2 regions of the Pseudarthrobacter sp. CC4 genome follow, and region 2 is predicted to be linked to the other one. Evidence: predicted binding sites of a transcription regulator. Region 2 holds the regulator's gene; the other holds the start of a gene.
What was found. The regulator HrcA, encoded in region 2, represses chaperone genes, less so after heat shock. The targets are predictions, from matches to a motif close to TTNGCACTCGNNNNNNNCGAGTGCNAA.
Positions count from the first base shown of each region.

Region 1 (11,280 bases), on a different contig from region 2:
GCACCGGCTCGCGGGACAGGCGCGGAGTCGCCGTAGCGTTCGGGCGGTCCCGCACCTCTCCGGCGACCCCGGCACTTCTCCCGGCGGCGACGTTCCCGCCTGACCGCGCTGCCGCCGTCGTAATCAAGCGTGATTCGTCTGACCCCGTCAGGCGACGCAAGGTGACAGTTTGGACAACTTTGTAGCCAGCAGGGCCTCGGCTGGCGGACACTGATCCCACCCATTCACAAAGAGGTGAGGCACAATGAGCACGCCTGACGGTTCTGACCCCTCCGGCCCCAACGCATCCGGGCCCGCCCCCGGTCCCCACAACGGCAGCTGGGTGGCGCACGGCCGCCGGCGCTGGATAGCCGCACTGCTGGCGCTGGTCCTGGTGGCCGCCGCCGTCGTCGCAGTCATCAGCCTCAACCGTTCCGGCACGGAGGCGCAGCCCGCCGCGACGCAGAGCGAATCGCCGTCCCCGTCGGCAACCCCCTCGGAAACTCCCTCCGAAACGCCGCCGCCGGCCCCTGCTCCCCCGCCGCCGCCCGAGCCGATCCCGGAGCTGCCTGCGGCGCCCATGAACGTGCTGGTCATCGGCAGCGACAGCCGTGCCAGTGCTCGGGACGCCGCAGCCCACACGGCGGCAACCGGCGAGGCCATGGACCACCGGTCGGACACCCTCATGCTGGTCCACGTCCCCGCCGACCGCAGAACCCTGTACATCATCTCCATCAACCGGGATACGTGGGTGGACATCCCGGGCTTCGGCGGCGCAAAGATCAATGCCGGGCTGCAGTACGGCGGCATCGACATGACCACCCAAACGGTGCAGTCACTGTTCGGGATCACCATTGACCACACCGTGATGCTGGACTTCCACGGCTTCCGGGGCATGGTGGACGGGCTGGGCGGGATCGACGTCAACGTGCCCATTCCGTTCCAGTCCACGCACGACACGGGGCACGTCTTCGGTCCGGGCGTGAACCACCTGGACGGGCAGTCCGCGCTGGAGTTCGCCCGGGAGCGGTACGCATTTTCCGACGGCGACTTCCAGCGCGTGCGCAACCAGCAGATCCTGCTCAAAGCCATCCTGGCCCGCCTGACCGGCGGGGGCGGCCTGAACGACGTCAACGCCGTGCGCGGTCTGGTGGATTTCGCGTCCTGCTGCCTGACCGTGGACCGGGGCTTCGACCCCGTGCAGGCTGCCATCCTTGCCTACAGCCTGCGGAACCTGGACGTGAACGCGATCGGCACCATGACCCTGCCCACGGCGGGCTCCGGATTCATCGCGGGCCAGTCGGTTCTGTTCCCGGATTACGGGGCGATCAACGCCGTTGGGGCTGCGCTGCGGGAGGGGCGGATCGGGGAGTTCGCGGTTCCGTAGCCGGCTGAGGCCGCGGGCATTGGCGGACGGGCGGGCCTGCCCCGCATGAGCGGTGCCGGGCAACGCCGTTCCTGCGGTCGAGGGCCGCTCGTCCGGCTAAGGGGCCCACCTGGCTGTTCAACCGGGGCTCACCCGGGGTTCACCGGCGGGAAAACGTCTGTGCGCCCGGCCCCTGGAGGCTGGACGGCATGACTGACATTTCACGCCGCACCATCGTCAAGGGATCCGTCCTCGCTGCCGCACTGGCAGCCACACCCGCCGCCGCCCAGGCCGCCACAGTGCAGTCGCCGGCCGGCGTCGCGCTGGTCCGGAACCGGCTCACCCTGCCCAGCGGCATCGCCACCGGCGACGTCACCTCCGATTCCGCCGTCCTGTGGTCACGTTCTTCCGGTGCCGGGCGGATGACCGCGGTGCTGCGGGCCGTGGACGACGGCGGCGAGGTCCTCCGCGGCCGCGGCGCCTTTGAGCGCGTCCTCCGCGGGCCCCGCGCCACCCAGGCCTCCGACTTCACCGCCAAGATCCACGCCGGGAACCTGCCCTCCAACACGCGCTTTGCACTGGAGATCAGCTTCGAGGACGACGGCGGCGCGGCCGGCGAGACTGTCAGCGGCAGCTTCCGCACGGCTCCCGACGCCGGGACGTATACCGGCAACGGCCGCACCGGTGACACAAGCAACGGCGGCGAGGTGCCGGCGTCGTCCGCCCAAAGCTTTGTGTGGACGGGCGACACCGCCGGCCAGGGCTGGGGCATCAACGAGGAAATCGGCGGGATGCGCGGCTACCGCGCCATGCACCAGACCCGTCCGGACTTCTTCATCCACTCCGGCGACACCGTCTACGCCGACGGCCCCATCACGGAAACCGTGGTGGAGAAGGACGGGCAGGTGTGGCGGAACCTGGTCACGGAGGAGGTGTCCAAGGTGGCCGAGACGCTCACGGAATTCCGCGGCCGGCACCGCTACAACCAGATGGACGCCAACATGCGGGCCATGTTCGCTGACGTCCCCGTCATCGCCAACTGGGACGACCACGAGACCACTAATAACTGGTACCCCGGCGAGATCCTGGACGATCCCCGCTACACCGTCCGCGACGTCAACACCCTGGCAGCACGGGGCCGGCAAGCGTGGCAGGAGAACATGCCCATCGCCGATTCCTCGGCCCTGTGGCGGCCGGGTACGTTCGACGACGCCGGCCAGTACCAGCCCGCCCGCATCTACCGGAAGATCAGCCGCGGCCCGCAGCTGGACATCTTCTGCCTGGACATGCGGACGTTCAAGTCCCCCAACACGGACGGCAAGGAGCCATACGCCACCTCGATCCTGGGCCAGGAGCAGGTGGACTGGCTGATCCGCGAGGTGACCAAGTCCAAGGCCACCTGGAAAGTCATCGCTGCCGACCTGCCGCTGGGCATCATCGTGGGCGACGGGCCGGTCAACCAGGAAAGCGTCTCAAACCGCGACGCCGGTGCACCCCTGGGCCGTGAGCTTGAGATCGCCGGGGTATTGAGCGCATTCAAGCGCAACCAGGTTAGGAACGTGGTGTGGCTGACCGCCGACGTTCACTACTGCGCCGCGCACCACTACTCCCCTGAGCGTGCGGCCTTCACCGACTTCGACCCCTTCTGGGAATTCGTGGCCGGGCCGATTGCGGCGGGTTCATTTGGACCGAACAAGATGGACGGCACGTTCGGGCCCGAGGTGGTGTTCTCCAAGGCGGGCAAGTTCGCGGGAGAGTCACCGCGCAACGGCGAGAACCAGTTCTTCGGTCACGTGCAGCTGGGCGAAGACAACACTTTCACGGCAAGCCTGCGCAATGCCAATGGCGCCACTGTGTTCTCCAAGGTGCTGACGCCGGAGCGGTAAGCCGAGGGGCATTTCCGCGCCTGATCCGGACAGCCGCGCCCCGGGCCCCGGGAGCGGGTGTCCGAATCGGGCGCGGATTTCCGTTGCGGGCGCGAGATGCCGGCCGCCGTCACCCGTTATTTTCCCCGCCCGCTGGGTACGCCGCTGGTAGTGTTCCTGCAATCGGAACGGCACGCAGACGGGGTGATTCTCTTGAACGACGACGGGCTGACAGAGGCTGTGCAGGAAGCCGGGGCGGTGGAACTGCTACTGGTCCGGCACGGCGAGAGTGAAGGCAACGTTGCCGCCACCGAGGCCCGGGAGGCAGGGGCGGCGGTCATCGCCGTGCCGGCCCGCGACGCCGATGTGAACCTGTCCGACATTGGGCAGGAGCAGGCCAAGGCCCTGGGCGCGGCCTTGGCCCGGACCGCCGAGGAGTTCCGGCCGGACGCCGTGGTTTCCTCGCCCTATGCACGTGCCCGTCAGACGGCGGAAATCGCCGTGGAGGTGGCGGGCTGGCCCGTGAAGGTGCGCACCGATGAACGGCTCCGGGACCGCGAACTGGGCATCCTGGACCGGCTCACCCGGCTGGGCGTGGAGCAGCGTTACCCGGACGAGGTGGAACGCCGCGAATGGCTGGGCAAGCTGTACTACCGGCCGCCGGGCGGGGAATCCTGGGCGGACGTGGCCCTCCGGCTGCGCTCCGTCCTGGCGGAACTGAACAACCTCGGCACCGGGCATCGGGTGATGCTGGTGTGCCACGACGCCGTGATCATGCTCTTCCGGTACGTGCTTGAAGGGCTGAGTGAAGCAGAACTCCTGGACCTGGCGGCCACCACCTCGGTCCTGAATGCCTCCCTGACCCGCTATGTGCGGCCCTCCGGCGCCGGCCGCTGGACGCTCGAAAGCTTCAATGTCGCGGACCACCTGACCGAGCAGGGCGTTGCCGTGACCGAACATGCCGGGGACGCCAGTGTCCACCCGCGGTGAGGCGGGCGCGGCCGGGGCCGCGCAGCCAGCCCTGGTGACGCCGTCGCTCCTGCGCGACTGGCCGCTCCCTGCCGCCGGCGAGGACAAGTACTCCCGCGGATCGGTATTGGTGGTCGGCGGGGCCCGGGCGACTCCCGGTGCCGCCCTGCTCTCCGGTGCTGCCGCCCTTCGGGCCGGCGCCGGGAAACTCACCCTGGCCGTCGCGGAATCGGTGGCTGTCCACGTGGGCGTCGCGCTGCCGGAGTGCGGGACAGTGGGCCTGCCGGAAACCCCCGGCGGGTCCGTAACGGCCGAGGGACTGGACCTCATTGCCCCGTACCTGGACAAGGCAGATGCCGTGCTGGTGGGTCCGGGCCTCGATGACCTGGACCTGGCCGAGGAGCTGCTCCGGGCGCTGCTCGGGCGGGAGGCCGCCTCCGGGAAAGGGAACGACGGCGGAGGTCCCGCCGTCGTCCTCGATGCCTACGCTTTGGGTGCCTTGGCCAACGTGGAGGACCAGTCCGGTCCGTGGAAGGGGCGCCTGATCCTGACGCCCAATCCCAAGGAGGCTGAGATCCTGCTTGGCCGCGGGCTGGAGGACCTGCCGGCTGATGTCGCGGAGATTGCCGAACGGTACCAGGCGGTGGTGAGCTGCCAGGGCCTGATCGCGAGGCCGCCGGGTGATGCTCCGGAAGAGGCGGAGCTCTGGAAAATCACCACGGGGTACGGCGGGCTGGGGACCTCAGGCAGCGGGGATGTCCTGGCCGGTGCCATCGCCGGCCTTCGCGCCCGGGGAACCAGTGAAGCCCAGGCTGCGTGCTGGGGCACCCATCTTCATGCGGCTGCTGCGGACAGGCTTGCCAGCCGGCTGGGACCCCTGGGCTTCCTGGCGCGCGAACTCGCGGACGAGCTGCCCGCGCTGATGCTGGAACTCAACACCTGATCCCTCCAGGTTAAAAGCAACGCGGGGTCACTTACGGTCCATCCGACGGGGTTTTTTGCGCGATAGGTGACCCCGCGTTGCTTTCTCCGGATATGAGACGGCCCCCGGCCGAAGCCGGGGGCCGCCATACCGGGAAGTGCGGGTGTAGGCTGCCGGTGCGCTTTAAGCGCTGTGGCGTGCATACTGTGCAATCCGCCCTAAAGGCAGTCAGCAAATCCCCGACTTTCCGATCCTGTGTTGAAGCTAGGCGGCAATCTCTTGCTTGGCCCCCTTCGTCTCAATTTCAATCTTGCGCGGCTTGGCCTTTTCGGCGACAGGAATCCGCAGCGTCAGGACACCGGCGTCGTACGTAGCCTTTACGTTGTCAGTATCCAGGGTGTCCCCAAGGATCAGCTGGCGGCTGAACACGCCGCGCGGCCGCTCGGAGGCGATCAACTCGGTGTCCTTGCCTGCAGTGTCGGGGCGCTCGGCCCGTACCGTCAGGACGTTCCGTTCCACATCCAGATCCACAGAATCCAGTGCGACGCCGGGCAGATCAAAGGCGACGACAAATTCCTGGTCCTCCCGCCACGCGTCCATCGGCATCGCTGCCGGGCGCGCCGCCGTGCCGAGGACCTGCTGGGCCAGCCTGTCCAACTCGCGGAACGGATCAGTTCGCATCAACATGGCTTCCCTCCTCGTAAGAGACGGTCCAACACTTTTCCGCATCAGCCGATCTGTATTGGCTGATATAGATTTTTTATCACTGGGGAATCAGGTCTGCAAGGGGTTCCGAAGGGTATTTTTGAAGTTTTTTGCGGCCTCGCGGGACATGGGTGAGGGGCCCATCGCGGTACGCGAAAGGCCCCTCAGATGCTGGTTGTCAGCTCCGCGTCGGGTCCGGCCGCAGCGGTGCCGGGCCCGGATCCGGCACCGGCAGCGGGCCCGGGGGTTCCGGTGCGGGGAACGGATTGGGAGCCGGCGGGCCCGGGTGGCCGGGGTGGGCTGGATCTGGCTGGTCCGGGCCTGGTTCCGGCGGGAACGGCTCGGGCTCGTGCACTGGCGGGATGGTCATGTGACGTTCCCCTCTCACGTTTGATGGACGTGCCTTGGCGTGAACAGGATACGCCCGCCGCCTCAAGCCCACTAGGCCGGCGGCCCGCCGTTCCCGTCAGTCCGGGACGGCACCCACCAGCCGGAGCCAGGCGCGCAACTGGTGCAGGTCCGACTCCCCGCAGCGGAAACCGACATGGCCGTCCGGGCGCACCGCAACGATGCCGCGGCCGGGATGGCTGCTGAGCCGATGCACATGGACCTTGCGCCCTGAAAACGCGAGCTCCGCGCCCGCCGCATCCCAGCCGGCATCATGCTCCAGCAGAATGTGGACGCCCGGCGCGGCCGTCAGCTCGTGAAGGCGGGCGGGCCGCCCGCCGGTGGCTGCCGGCGCGTCCGGCAGCCGGTCCCCCGGCCGCGGCCACCGCGCTGCGGGCGGGGTGCCCTCCAGCGAGATGCCGCTGTTCCGGTAGCGGACAAAAGGCTGTGCCAGCAGCCTGATGCCGGCAGACGTGAGGCGCCGCCGGCGCAGCAGCACCGGCAGCAACGGCGCGGAAACCGGAAGGAGGCCGCGGAGCAGGCGCGCAAGGGGGTGGGGTGACGCTTCCCCGAAAAAGATGACGTGGGTCAGGGCCAGCACGCGCCGGGCAGCGAGGCGGCGCTCGTAGTCATAGGAGCCGAGCAGTTCCGGGTGCGTCCCGCCGTCGGAAGCGAATCCAAGCTTCCAGCCAAGATTCAGCGCATCAAGGATGCCGTTGTTCATCCCCTGGCCGCCCGCCGGCGAATGGGCGTGCGCGGCGTCTCCGGCCAGGAACAGGTTCCCGCTGCGGAACCTGCTGGCCACTCGGTGCTGCAGGCGGACCTGCGCGGACCACCGCACGTCCCGCACCGTCGCCTCCAGCCCCGACTCCTGGACGAGCCGGGCCACTTCCCCCGCCGGGACTGCCGGCCCCAGCTGCCCGAACGGGCCGGCGGCATGCGGGTCTGCCGTGCGGGTGGCGAGCAGCCGCCACGTGGCGCCCTCGCCCAGGGCGAAAAGGAACGCAAGCCCCGCGCTTCCCACAGCGACATGGAGGAGGCCGGGGTCCAGCGGGCCATCGAGCTCCAGGTCGGCCAGGACTGCCTCCACCCGGTACGGCGCCCCGCTCCACTCGGCACCGACGAGCCCGCGCACGGTACTGGATTGCCCGTCGCATCCGGCGAGGAAGCGGCATTCGTGCTGCTCCAGGCCCTGTTCGTGCGGGTTGCCAAGGGTCCGGTTCGCCCCGGGGAAGTGGCCGTCCGCCAGCCGCAGGTCGGCGCGCAACGCTCCGCCCCTGCCCGGGAAGGCGGCGAGGCCACGGAACTCAACGCCCCAGTCCACCGGCACGTCCCGGGCTTTGAGCGCGCGCCACAGAACGTCTTCGACGTCGGCCTGACGGACCAGCGTCAGGTGCGGGAAGGCCGTGTCCGGAAGGTCGGCGTGGCCAAGCCTGGCCTGCACCACCCGCTTGCCGAGGTGGATGCGTGCCTCCGGGGTGGTGTCCGCCCGGCTGAGCAGTTCGTCCGTGACACCCAGCGGCCGGAGTCCCTCGAGTGCGCGGGCGTGGAGCATCATTGCCCGGGAGGGGCGCACCCGTTCCGCCCGCCGGTCGACAATGCGTACGGTGGCTCCGTGGGCATGCGCCTGGAGCGCAGTTGCCAGGCCGGCGGGACCGGCGCCCACCACCAGGACGTCGCTGTGGACGGTCATGGGTGGCCCAGGAGCCGCCACCAGGCCGGGCCGGCCCCGGCGGCGGCAGCTTCCATCCGGGCCGGGTCTGCGAGCACCTCATCCCGGCGCAGCCCGGGCAATACTTTGTACCTGATCGAGCCCGGGACGCTCACCAGTTCCAGGACCCGCCACAGGGATGCCGCGTAATGGTGTGCCCTTTCCGCGCCATCCCATTCGTAGAAGCCCCGATACACTCCGCGGTCGTCATGCGCGCACCAGAGCTTTGACACGAAACCAGGAAACCCGACGAAGAGCGGCGTGTTGAGCAGGCTTTCGGCTTCGAACAGGCGGTGCGCCCTGCCCCGCACCAGCCTGAGCCTGAAGGCGACAACGAGGGTGCACGGCTCCCCGGGTGCGGCTCTGACGGCCGTTTCCCGGTACACCCGCGACGTGCTGCCGTCCGCGAACTGCAGGACGCGTCCCACGTTTTCCCCGGGCAGGTGGACCTGCCGCCGGGCCAGCATCACGAAGCTCCTGCCCACACACCCGGCCACCGCCCGCCAGGCCTGGGCCCTTGGGGCCGGACCTTGCTCGCTGGACATTGCTGCTCTCCTTCCGCGCCCTTGGTGTCCGTCCGGTCTGTCCCTCCACTCCCTCCACCGTCCCGCACACCGGTCCCCGCCCCTAGGGTCTTTGGCCCTTTTCCGCCCCGCACCGCTGCCGCGCGCACCGCCGTCGGACGCCCTTTACTCCCGGGCCGGGAGGCGGCGATCCCCCGGTAGCGAACGGCCGGATAATTGTCGGCGCGGATCTATATATTGAAGGAATGACCCAGACTCCGCTGCGGGACTCCGCCGCCACTGCCGCTCCCACACCGCCGGTTGCCAAGAAGATCCCGTCCGAACGTGTCCACCACGGGGACGTTTTCGTGGATAACTACGAGTGGCTGCGGGACAAGGAATCCGCCGAAGTGGTGGCGCACCTGAAAGCCGAGAATGCCTACCAGGAAGCGGTCACCGCACACCAGGAGCCGCTGCGCGAGGCCATTTTCCAGGAGATCAAGGGCCGCACCCAGGAAACGGACCTGTCCGTGCCGCACCGCAAGGACGGCTGGTGGTACTTCAGCCGCTCCGTGGAGGGCAAGGAATACGGCATCCAGTGCCGGGTCAGGGCCGCGGACACCGGGGACAAGGTTGCCGACTGGACCCCGCCCGCCGTCCAGCCCGGCGTCGAAATCCCCGGCGAGGAAGTCCTGCTGGACGGCAACGTGGAGGCGGAGGGCAAGCCGTTCTTCTCGGTGGGCGGCTCGGCCGTAACCGTGGACGGCACCCTCTACGCCTATGCCGTGGACAACTCGGGGGACGAGCGCTTCACCCTCCGCATCAAGGACCTCAGCACCGGCGAGCTGCTGCCGGACGTCATCGAGAACATCTTCTACGGCGTTGCCTTCTCCCCCGACGGCACCCGGATTTTCTACACAATGGTGGATGATTCCTGGCGCCCGTATCAGGTGAAGGCGCACGTCCTGGGCACGCCTGTTGCCGACGATGTAGTCATCTACCAGGAGGACGACGCCGCCATGTGGCTGGGCTTCGAGCTCTCAGCTGACCGGCGCCACCTCGTCCTGGGCATCGGGTGCTCGGAGTACAGCGAAACCCGCCTGCTCCGCTTTGACGACCCCGCCCAGGAACTCACCACCGTGATCTCCCGGAACGACCGCGTGCTCTATGAGGCCGAGCCGTTCCTGCTTGCCGGGCCCGACGGCGAAAAACGCGAGCGCATCCTGCTGACGCACAACCGCGGTGCGGTCAACTCCATGGTCTCCCTGGCTGATCCGGCCGAGCTCGCCAAGCCGCTGGCAGAGCAGGCCTGGCTCACCGTCGTCGAACATTCCGACGACGTCCGCATCAACGGCGCGGGAGTCACCTCCACGCACCTGGTCGTTTCCATCCGCAAGGACACCATCGAGCGCGTGCAGTTCATCGGGCTGGCAGGGCTGGGGACGCCCGCCCAGGAAGAACCCGTGGAGCCGGCCTTCGATGAGGAGCTCTACACTGCGGGCGTAGGCGGGTCGGACTACGAGGCCCCGGTCATCCGGCTGGGCTACACGTCCTACTTCACGCCGTCGCGCGTGTACGACTTCGTGCTGCCCACCCCGCAGCAGCCCGCGGGTGAGCTGCTGCTGCGGAAGGAAAGCCCGGTCCTGGGCGGCTACGACGGCAGCGACTACGTCGCCACCCGGGAATGGGCAGACGCCGCGGACGGCACCAGGATTCCGCTCTCCGTACTGCGGCACAAGGCCGTGAAGCAGGATTCGACGGCGGCCGGCCTGGTCTACGGGTACGGCTCCTATGAGCTGAGCATGGATCCGGGCTTCGGGATCGCGCGGCTGTCGCTGCTGGACCGCGGCGTGGTGTTCGTAATCGCCCACATCCGCGGCGGCGGGGAGCTGGGCCGGCACTGGTACGAGGACGGCAAGAAGCTCACCAAGAAGAACACGTTCACCGACTTCATCGACGCCACAGACTGGCTGGCCGGTTCCGGCTGGGTGGATCCTGCGCGGATCGCCGCCCTGGGCGGATCGGCCGGCGGCCTGCTGATGGGGGCCGTGGCGAACATGGCGCCGGAAAAGTACGCAGTGATCGTGGCGCAGGTGCCGTTCGTGGACCCCCTGACCAGCATCCTCGATCCCGAGCTGCCGCTCTCCGCCCTGGAGTGGGAGGAGTGGGGCAACCCCATCACCGATCCCGCGGCCTACGCCTACATGAAGTCGTACTCCCCCTACGAGAACGTCAGGGAGGCGGCGTATCCCAAGATCGCCGCCGTCACCTCCTTCAACGACACCCGGGTCCTGTACGTGGAACCGGCCAAGTGGGTGCAGGAGCTGCGGAGCAAAACCACCGGCACCGAGCCCATCCTGATGAAGATCGAGATGGACGGCGGGCACGGCGGCGCGTCCGGCCGCTACGTGCAGTGGCGGGAACGGGCCTGGGACTACGCCTTCATCGCCGATTCCCTTGGCGCCACCGAGCTGCTGCCCGGCGCCGGCCTGAAGTAGGACGACGCCGTACGCCATCGACTGCTCCGATATTGCCGTTTAGAGCCTCCAAAACGGCAATATCGGAGCAATCGATGGGGAAACCGCTCAGGACTGTGGATGCTCCGCCAGCCACTCGGCCAAGGTTTCGAGATTGGCGCGGACGGTCCTTCCCTGGGCCCGTTCCACCAGCGGGTCGGCCAGCTTGCCAAAGATGCCGCCCAGGCCGGACGCGGCTTCGATCCGCTCGGTGACGCGGGTGCCGCCGTCGGCCGGTTCGAGCGTGATGGTAATGGTGAAGTCCAGTTTGCCCTCGACGGAACGGGACACCATGCGCCGGGGCGGATCAAACTCAGTGATTTCGGCGGTCCAGTCGAACTGCCGCCCCATGATCTT
Region 1 is NZ_JARCCZ010000005.1:154,975-166,254, reverse strand. Features, by position in the region: gene PV768_RS06185 (low molecular weight phosphatase family protein) at 1-36, shown strand, start outside; gene PV768_RS06180 (LCP family protein) at 245-1,366, shown strand; gene PV768_RS06175 (alkaline phosphatase D family protein) at 1,555-3,231, shown strand; gene PV768_RS06170 (histidine phosphatase family protein) at 3,415-4,200, shown strand; gene PV768_RS06165 (NAD(P)H-hydrate dehydratase) at 4,184-5,122, shown strand; gene PV768_RS06160 (Hsp20/alpha crystallin family protein) at 5,366-5,788, opposite strand; gene PV768_RS06155 (FAD-dependent monooxygenase) at 6,273-7,886, opposite strand; gene PV768_RS06150 (hypothetical protein) at 7,883-8,449, opposite strand; gene PV768_RS06145 (S9 family peptidase) at 8,674-10,905, shown strand; gene PV768_RS06140 (SRPBCC family protein) at 10,993-11,280, opposite strand, start outside.
Region 1: PV768_RS06160 (Hsp20/alpha crystallin family protein) is a predicted target of HrcA. The motif match lies at 5,862-5,888, and genes of this name have one in related genera.

Region 2 (9,561 bases):
TGGATGGCATGCTGCACCCCCGCGAGCGCATCCAGATGATGTCCACGCGGGCCACGCACGAACTCCTCGAGATTGGCGTGAGCTCCCCGGAGCCGACGCCCTCGAAGGGCCTGGGCGTCGGCGAGGTGGGGTACCTCATCACCGGAGTGAAGGACGTCCGCCTGTCCAAGGTCGGCGATACCGTCACCAACCTCGCCAAGCCGGCCGCTGAATCCCTGCCCGGCTACGCCGATGCCAAGCCGATGGTCTTTTCCGGCCTGTACCCGCTGGACGGCACGGACTATCCGGTGCTGCGCGATGCACTGGAGAAGCTGATGCTTAACGATGCCGCCCTGGTCTACGAGCCGGAGACCTCCGCGGCGCTGGGCTTCGGGTTCCGGGTGGGCTTCCTGGGACTGCTCCACCTTGAAATCACCCGCGAGCGGCTGGAACGCGAATACAACCTGGACCTGATTTCCACGGCCCCCAACGTGGAATACGAGGTGACGCTGGAGGACAAGAAAGTGGTCCACGTGACCAACCCCAGCGAATACCCCTCCGGCAAGATCTCCGAGGTCCGCGAGCCCATGGTGTCGGCCACCATCCTTGCGCCGAACGAATTCGTCGGCGCCATCATGGAGCTGTGCCAGAGCCGCCGCGGCGTCATGGGAGGAATGGATTACCTCTCGGAGGACCGGGTGGAAATCCGCTACCGCCTGCCGCTCGCCGAGATCGTGTTCGATTTCTTCGACATCCTCAAGTCCAAGACCCGCGGCTACGGCTCGCTCGACTGGAAGGCCGACGGCGACCAGGTGGCGGACCTCGTCAAGGTCGACATCATGCTCCAGGGCGAACAGGTGGATGCCTTCTCCGCCATCACGCACCGCGACAAGGCCTACGCCTACGGCGTCATGATGACCACCAAGCTGCGCGAACTCATTCCCCGCCAGCAGTTCGAGGTGCCCATCCAGGCGGCCATCGGCTCCAGGATCATCGCCCGGGAAAGCATCCGCGCCATCCGCAAGGACGTCCTGGCCAAGTGCTACGGCGGCGACATCTCCCGTAAGCGCAAACTGCTGGAGAAGCAGAAGGAAGGCAAGAAGCGCATGAAGATGGTGGGCCGCGTTGAGGTCCCCCAGGAAGCCTTCATTGCTGCGCTCACCACGGACGAGTCCAAGGACAAGGCCAAGAAGTAGTGGTTACAGCGGCCGGCGCCACCGGAGGCCCCTGCAATGCCTAGCACTCTTCCCCTCGGCGACCCGGCGCCGTCGGACGGTCTCCTGCCTCCCCAGGCGGTTGACGGTGCGGCGGGCCGGGCGTTCGGGCTTTACGTACACATTCCGTTCTGTGCCGTCCGCTGTGGCTACTGCGACTTCAACACCTACACCGCCACGGAGCTCGGCGGCGGGGCCTCGCAGGACGCCTATGCCGCCACGGCCGCCTCCGAAGTGTCCCTGGCAGCCAGGGTCCTGGCGGAATCAGGGCTTCCTGCGCGCCCGCTCAGCACGGTGTTTTTCGGCGGCGGCACACCCACCCTGCTTCCCGCCGAGGACCTCGCCCTGATCCTGCGCCGCGCCATCGGACAGTGGGGAATCGAGGCCGGCGCCGAAGTCACCACGGAGGCGAACCCGGACTCCGTCACGCCTGAATCCCTTGCCATCCTGAAGGAAGCCGGCTTCACCCGCATCTCCTTCGGGATGCAGTCTGCAGTGCCCCATGTCCTCAAAGTGCTTGACCGGACCCACACGCCCAGCCGAGTCCCGCAGGTTGTGCAATGGGCCCGGGACGCGGGACTGGCTGTGAGCCTGGACCTCATCTACGGCACGCCGGGGGAGTCCCTGGACGACTGGCGCTACTCCCTGGAGACGGCACTGTCCTACCAGCCGGACCACATCAGCGCCTATGCGCTGATCATCGAAGAGGGAACCAAGCTCGCCGCCCAGATCCGCCGGGGCGAGGTTCCAGGAATCGACGACGACGACCACGCCGACAAGTACGAACTCGCCGACGACCTCATCACCAAAGCCGGCCTGGGCTGGTACGAGGTCAGCAACTGGGCCCGCACGCCGGAGCAGGCCTGCCGCCACAACCTCGCCTACTGGCGGGGCGACGACTGGTGGGGGATCGGCCCCGGCGCCCATTCGCATGTGGGCGGCGTGCGGTGGTGGAACGTCAAACACCCCACGGCCTACGCCGGACGCCTCGCACAGGGAGTGTCACCGGCGGCCGGCAGGGAAACCCTGGACCAGGAGACCCGGAACGTCGAACGTGTGATGCTCGAGGCCCGTCTCCAGTCCGGTCTCGAAGTATCGTCGCTGGGCCAAGAAGGACGCCATGAGGTTGCGGGGCTGATCGCGGACGGCCTCGTGGATCCTGCTGCCGCGTTCAGGGGCAGGCTGGTCCTGACCCTCAAGGGCAGGCTGCTGGCAGACGCGGTGGTCCGCCGGGTCCTGCCGGACTGAACGGCACAAGGCAACGTGGGCCCGCGCCCGCCAGGGAACCCCGCGGGCGTGGACCCGTGCAGCCGCTACTTGATCCAGCGCAGGTTGTACTGGTAACGGTGCGGCTGGCCACGGTTGACATGGATGCCGGCCGCCACCGAGAAGCAGGTGAGCGCAATCCAGATGAGGGTGGCGATGACGGCAAAGATGTTGCCGATCACGGGGACGAAGACCACCAGGATGTTCGCCAGCAGGGCAGCAATGGTGGGCGGCAGGCTGAAATTCAGGGCTTCCTTGGATTCCTGTGCCGTGAAGGGCCCGCGGTCCCGGAAGATCAGGTAGATCAGCAGCGACGGAACGCAGCCCAGGATGCCCCCGAAGTGCGCCATGGTGGCCCATTGCCGGTCTTCGCTGGCTGTCAGGGGCAGCGCATTCGCGGGAACGCCGTGGTACTCCGAACGGCCCTGGCCGCCCGGGCTGTCCCTGTGATCACGTGCGTTTTCTGCCACAGTCTGTTCCTTCTGAAGTGCAATGGTGCCGGCTAAGAAAGCTTATTGGGTGCGGCGGCCTGCAATGTTGCAGGATCCGCAGTACCAAGAATACTTGGTACCGGCCCCATACCTGCCCCGGGATGCGCGGGCCGGGGCAGAACCGTCCTTCAGGGCACGGTGAGGAAGTCGATGACTTCTTCGACCCTCCCCAGCAGCGAGGCTTCCAGGTCGGCGTACGTTCGGACGGCGCCGAGCAGTTTCTGCCAGCCAAGCCCGATGTCCTCCTTTGTGGCATGGGGCCAGCCGAACGCTGCGAGGATGCCGGTCTTCCAATCCTGCCCGCGCGGCACTACCGGCCACTGCTCAATGCCCAGGACCGCGGGCCGGATGGCCTGCCACACGTCCACGTAAGGGTGACCCACAATCAGGACGTTCCCTGCAGCTCCCGGCGAGGCCATGACGGCGTCCGCAATGCGGGATTCCTTGGAATCCGGCACCAGGTGGTCCACCAGTACGCCGAGGCGCCTGCCCGGTCCGGGCCTGAACGCTGCGACGGCCCCCGCCAGGTCATCAATGCCGTGCAGGGGTTCGACGACGATGCCCTCCACGCGCAGGTCGTCTCCCCAGACCTTTTCCACCAGTTCGGCGTCGTGCTTTCCCTCCACCCAGATCCGGCTGGCCTTGGCCACCTGTGCCCGCTGGCCGGCGACGCGGACGGACCCGGAGGCGGTCCGGCCGGCGACGGCGCCGGCGGCCTGCCGCGGGGCCGGGGGCAGGAGCTTGATGGCCCGGCCTTCGAGGAGGAATCCGAAACCAAGCCGGAAGGACCGGGATTTACCGCGCCGGTCCTCCAGGGCAACCACGTGCATGCCGCCGGATTTTTCCACCCGGGTCACGGCGCCCACCCAGCCGGACTGGACGTCCTCAAGGACCATTCCCCGTTCAACGGGAACCTCGGGCAGTTCAGTCTTTGCGGGAGCGGACAAGTCGCGTGGGCCCCAGTTCTGGTACTGCATGGTTTCACTCCGCCTAGCGTTCGGTCACAGGTCCGGATTTCGCCCGGAGCGGTACCAATGCTAGCAACGGCGGGAGTCATAATAGACTGTTAGCACTGAGGCATGTCGAGTGCTAACCCTTGAGGTGGCACAGCGCGGGCGGCGCGGCCGCCCCGAACCCTGGATGGAGGTGGAGTGTGAGCGAGCCACGCAAACTTGAAGTGCTGCGTGCAATCGTGGAGGACTACGTCCACTCCCGGGAACCCGTCGGGTCCAAGGCCCTGGTGGAGCGGCACCATCTTGGTGTGTCCAGCGCAACGATCAGGAACGATATGGCCGCCCTGGAGGAAGAGGGCCTGATCACCGCTCCGCACACCAGCGCCGGACGTATCCCCACTGACAAGGGTTACCGGCTGTTCGTGGACCAGATCTCGGCGGTCAAACCGCTGTCCCAGGCCGAGCGCAGGGCCATCCAGTCGCTGCTGGAAGGATCTGACGACCTCGACGACGTCCTTGACCGCACGGTCCGCCTGCTGTCGCAGCTGACCAACCAGGTTGCCGTGGTCCAGTATCCGCACCTGAGCCGGGCACTGGTCCGCCATATCGAGTTCGTCCTCCTCGCGCCGCGCAAGGTGCTGGTGGTGCTGATCGCCAACAGCGGCAAAGTGGAACAGCGCGTTATCGACGTCGGCCAGGACCTGGGGGACGACGCCCTTGCCACCCTGCGGGCACGGTTCCTTGGCTCCCTTGCCGGCACTCCGCTGAACCAGCTCGCCCAGTCCCTGCCGGCAGTGGTGGCCACAGCCGGCCCGGGGCAAAGGCAGGCCGCCCATGCCCTCGCCGTCGGCCTCGAAGGCCTGGCCCAGAGCAGCAGGGAAGACCGCATGGTCATGGCGGGCACCGCCAACCTTGCGCGTTCCAACGTGGACTTTCCGCTCAGCATCGGACCGGTCCTGGAAGCACTCGAGGAACAGGTGGTCATGCTCCGCCTGCTGAGCGAAATGGCGCAGGACCACCGCGGGGTGGCTGTCAGCATCGGCCGCGAGAATCCCTACGACGGCCTTGCCGAGGCGTCCGTCGTTGCCACGGGGTACGGTCCGGACCACATTGCGAAAATTGGTGTCCTGGGACCAACCCGGATGGACTATCCCACCACCATGGCCGCAGTCAGGGCCGTTGCCCGCTACCTTTCGCGGATCCTGGGACCCTGACGTTTTCCCGTTCCCGGGCATGCAGATCATTTCCCGCAGTCCAACTGCAGGCAGTACAACAAGGAAGAGATACGAACTTTGAGCAGCCACTACGACGTCCTTGGAGTCTCACCGGAGGCCACGGGAGAAGAGATCAAGAAGGCCTACCGCAAGCTGGCGCGCACGCTCCACCCGGACGTCAACCCGGGTGAGGACGCGTCGGACCGCTTCAAGGCCGTGACCCACGCCTACGAGGTTCTTTCGGACCCGCAGAAGCGCCGCGTCTACGACACCACCGGCAACGAGAACGGCACGGACAACGGCTTCGGCGGAGGCAGCTACGCCGGCCAGGGATTCGCGTTCCAGGACATCTTCGACACCTTCTTCGGGGCCGGCGGAACAACGGGCCCGGCTTCCCGCGTCAGGCGCGGCCAGGACGCACTCATCAGTGTCCGCATCGAACTCCGCGACGCTGTCTTCGGCGTCAACAAGAAGCTGGAAGTGGACACGGCCGTCACGTGCCCCACCTGCGAAGGTTCGTGCTGCCGGCCGGGAACCCATCCGGAACGCTGCGACATCTGCGGCGGCAGCGGCCAGGTCCAGCGTGCCGTGCGCTCCATCCTGGGACAGGTCATGACCGCCGCCCCGTGTGGTACGTGCGAGGGCTTCGGCACCGTCATCAAGGACCCCTGCAATGAGTGCAGCGGCCAGGGACGCATCCGCAGCCGCCGTTCGCTGACCATCAAGGTTCCCGCCGGCGTAGCCACCGGAACCCGCATCCAGCTTTCCGGCCAGGGCGAAGCAGGTCCCGCCGGCGGTCCCGCCGGCGACCTCTACGTCGAGATCCGCGTGAACAACGACGCCACCTATGTCCGGGACAACGACGACCTCCACGCAACCCTGCACCTTCCCATGACCGCTGCAGCCCTGGGCACCGAGGTGAGCCTGGAAACGTTCGACGGACCGCAGGAGATCGACGTCAAGCCGGGCACCCAGTCCGGCGAGATCATCACCCTTCGCGGACTTGGCGTGACCCACCTTCGCGGGTACGGGCGCGGCGACCTGAAAGTGCACCTCCAGGTCGAGACTCCCGCCAAGCTGGACGCCGCGCAGGAGGACCTCCTGCGTCAGCTTGCCAAGATGCGCGGTGAACAGATCACCGAGGGCAAGCTTGCGGCCAGCGGGGGCATGTTCGCCAAGCTCCGGGACCGGCTCGGTAACCTGTAGCGGTGAGCAACCCGGTCTTTTTCACTCCTCCCGGTTCCCTTGACCAGCTGGTGGCGGGGGAAGTCTTTGTCCTGGAGGGGCCCGAGGCGCGGCACGCCGTCACGGTGAAGCGGCTTGCCCCGGGCGAGCCCGTTGACATCGTGGACGGCGCCGGGACGCGCATGAGCGGAAAGGTGCTTGCGGCGTCCCCCTCCGGGCTGGATGTTGAGTGCTCCTCCCTGGCCGTTGAGCCGCAGCCGGGGACAAGGCTGGTGCTGGTACAGGCGCTGGCAAAGGGCGACCGCGACGAACTTGCCATTGAGACGGCAACCGAACTCGGGATCGACGCCGTCATACCCTGGCAGTCCGAACGGTCCATCGTCCGGTGGAAAGGCGACCGGGCCGCGAAGGCCCACGCCAAATGGCAGTCCGTGGTCACGGCAGCCGCCAAGCAGGCGCGCCGCGCCTGGGTTCCCGAGGTGCGGCCCGCCGTCGACACCGCCGCGCTGGCCGGCCTCGTGGAGGCCGCAGGGCTTGCCGTCATCCTGCACGAGGACGCGGTTAGGCCCTTGCGGACAGTGCTGGAAGCATGGCAGCGCGGCGGAACCCCAACGGAACCCCGCGAAGTCTTCCTGATCGTTGGGCCGGAAGGCGGCATCAGTCCCCGGGAAGTAACCCGGCTCTGCGGCAAGGGTGCTGTCACGGCCCTGCTGGGGCACCATGTGCTGCGCTCATCCACCGCCGGCCCCGCCGCCGTCGTGCTTGCCAGCGACGTCCTGGGCCGCTGGGCGGCGCATGCTGCCGAGCCTGCCGGTTGAGCAGGCCGCCGAAGCTGCAGCGTGCGGGCTAGCGGACTTTGAAAGCCCGCGAGTCCTCGTTCTGGTCCGGCTGCCCGTCGGCGCCGGCCTGGGCCACGCGCAACTCGTAGTCGCCGGAAGGCAGCGTGAGGGCAAGCGTGAAGATCCCTCCCTGTCCGGGCTGGGCGGAGGCCGTTGTTTCTCCGGTGAGGAACGGTACCTTGTTGCCGTCCTGCTCCGCCCGCTGGATCTGCCAGCGCAGCTTGCTGCCGGCCAGGGTGCTGCGGCCGGTGATCTTCACGCTTCCGTCGGCAATTTCCACATTTTCCTGCGGATCGATGATCCAGACGGGCGCCACCATGCCCGCGCCCCTCGTCATGAGGTCACCCAGCTGGATGTGGTCGAAAGCAACGTAGTCCGTGTGCCCGTCCACCAGGATCCGCACCCGGATCTGCTGCCCGGAGTCAATGAGCCCGGAGCTGGCCGCAGCGGCCGTGGCCGTATAAACAAGCTGCTGGACGGCACGGGCCGCCATGTCAGCGTCGAGGTTGCTGTTGAACGCGTCCTCGGACACGTCCACCGTAATAACGTCCTTGCCGGAAATCGAGGTGGCGAGCTTGCTGGGATTCTGCCACGGGGTGAAGAAGTCCGGATCAAGCGGCTTATCCTTCATCATCGCCCGCAGGGCACGCGTCACGGGGTTTTCCTGCTCCGGCACGTCCCGGAACTCCCGGTAAAGGAACACGCTGCTGCCGGTGCGGCCAATCCAGTACACCGGCGCCTTGTTGGAGGACTGCGTGGTTTCAAGGGGGGCGCTGGTGGATGGTGCGGTGCCGGTGGCGGCAGGCCCGGAGTTCAGGAGGCCGGTAGGTGCAGGATTGGGCTCGGCCAGGCACCCCGCCAGGAGCGGGCTCACTGCCAGAACCACTGCGAGGACCGCAGGGCGCGCACGGCCCCAGCGTCGTCCTGCCCTCAGGGGCGCAGCTGATGCCGGCACGTTTGGTTGCCTGTCCTTTCGCAACTGGGCCGCTTCCGGGCGGCGGTAGTCCAGCAATGAAGCTGGATTTCCAGCATGGCACAGGGCGCTGGACCGTACGGCCCTGCCATGGTCCCCAGGGCCAACTGCAACGGGAACGATATGAGGCCGATATGAAGTTGATACCTAATGACGCAGCCTCCGCGCCTGAAGGCCGCCTTGCCCTGGTCCGTGGCTGGTTGCCTCATCCGGTGTTGACGCCGTACTGGCGTAAGATGGAGGGACCGCTTGGGCAAGGCGCGCCGGATGCGGTGGCCGGCCCTGCGGTGGACATTATTTTCGTACTTTGAGGGGATCACGGGCCTGCGGGCCGTCACCATGACTGAATCAGCGAATGGAAAGCGCCGGCTCAACACAGGCGAAGGCGCTGCGGGGGAGTTTCCCCATTCCCTGCCCGGCAGCCGTACCGAGGTTGTACTTTTCGACAACTCCGACCAGATGGTCCAGTCCTTGGGCAGCCACGATGAGGCTTTGCGCTTCATTGAGGAACAGTTCCCGCACGTCAATTTCCACGTCCGCGGAAATGAACTTTCCATCACTGGTCCTGCCAGCGACGTGCCCCGCATCATGCGGCTCCTCCACGAGGTCCGCGGCCTGGTGGCCCGCGGCACGGTTATCAGTCCCGCTGTCCTTCAGCAGCTCGTGGCCCTCCTGCGTACCCAGTCGCTGCAGAACCCCGTGGATGTTCTGACCCACGACATCCTTTCCAGCCGCGGGAGGACAATCCGTCCCAAGACGCTGAACCAGAAGACCTACGTCGACGCCATCGACAACAACACGGTGATCTTTGGCATTGGCCCGGCCGGAACAGGGAAGACCTACCTGGCCATGGCAAAGGCTGTGCAGGCGCTTCAGCAAAAAGAGGTCAGCCGGATTATCCTGACGCGCCCGGCAGTTGAAGCCGGGGAACGGCTGGGATTCCTGCCCGGAACCCTGAGCGACAAGATTGATCCCTACCTGCGCCCCCTCTACGACGCGCTGCACGACATGATGGACCCGGAGTCCATTCCCAGGCTGATGGCGGCGGGCACCATCGAAGTGGCTCCGCTGGCCTACATGCGCGGACGCACGCTCAATGACGCCTTCATCATCCTTGACGAGGCGCAGAACACCACGCCCGAGCAGATGAAGATGTTCCTGACCCGGCTGGGCTTTGGCTCCAAGATGGTGGTCACCGGCGACGTCACCCAGGTTGACCTGCCCTTCGGCACCCGCTCCGGGCTCCGTATTGTGGCGGAGATCCTGCAGGGTATCGAAGGCGTCAGTTTCTCGGTGCTGGACGCCGCAGACGTTGTCCGGCACCGCCTGGTGGGGGATATTGTCAACGCCTACAGCATCTGGGATGAGGCACAGCGCAGCCGGGTAAAGCATTCGACCGGCGCCGGCAAGCGGGGGGAACACGCATGAGCATCGAGGTCAACAACGA
Region 2 is NZ_JARCCZ010000018.1:90,343-99,903, forward strand. Features, by position in the region: gene lepA (translation elongation factor 4) at 1-1,175, shown strand, start outside; gene hemW (radical SAM family heme chaperone HemW) at 1,212-2,441, shown strand; gene PV768_RS13680 (DUF4870 domain-containing protein) at 2,507-2,929, opposite strand; gene PV768_RS13685 (DUF3097 domain-containing protein) at 3,079-3,927, opposite strand; gene hrcA (heat-inducible transcriptional repressor HrcA) at 4,104-5,117, shown strand; gene dnaJ (molecular chaperone DnaJ) at 5,196-6,323, shown strand; gene PV768_RS13700 (16S rRNA (uracil(1498)-N(3))-methyltransferase) at 6,326-7,120, shown strand; gene PV768_RS13705 (GerMN domain-containing protein) at 7,149-8,096, opposite strand; gene PV768_RS13710 (PhoH family protein) at 8,454-9,542, shown strand; gene ybeY (rRNA maturation RNase YbeY) at 9,539-9,561, shown strand, end outside.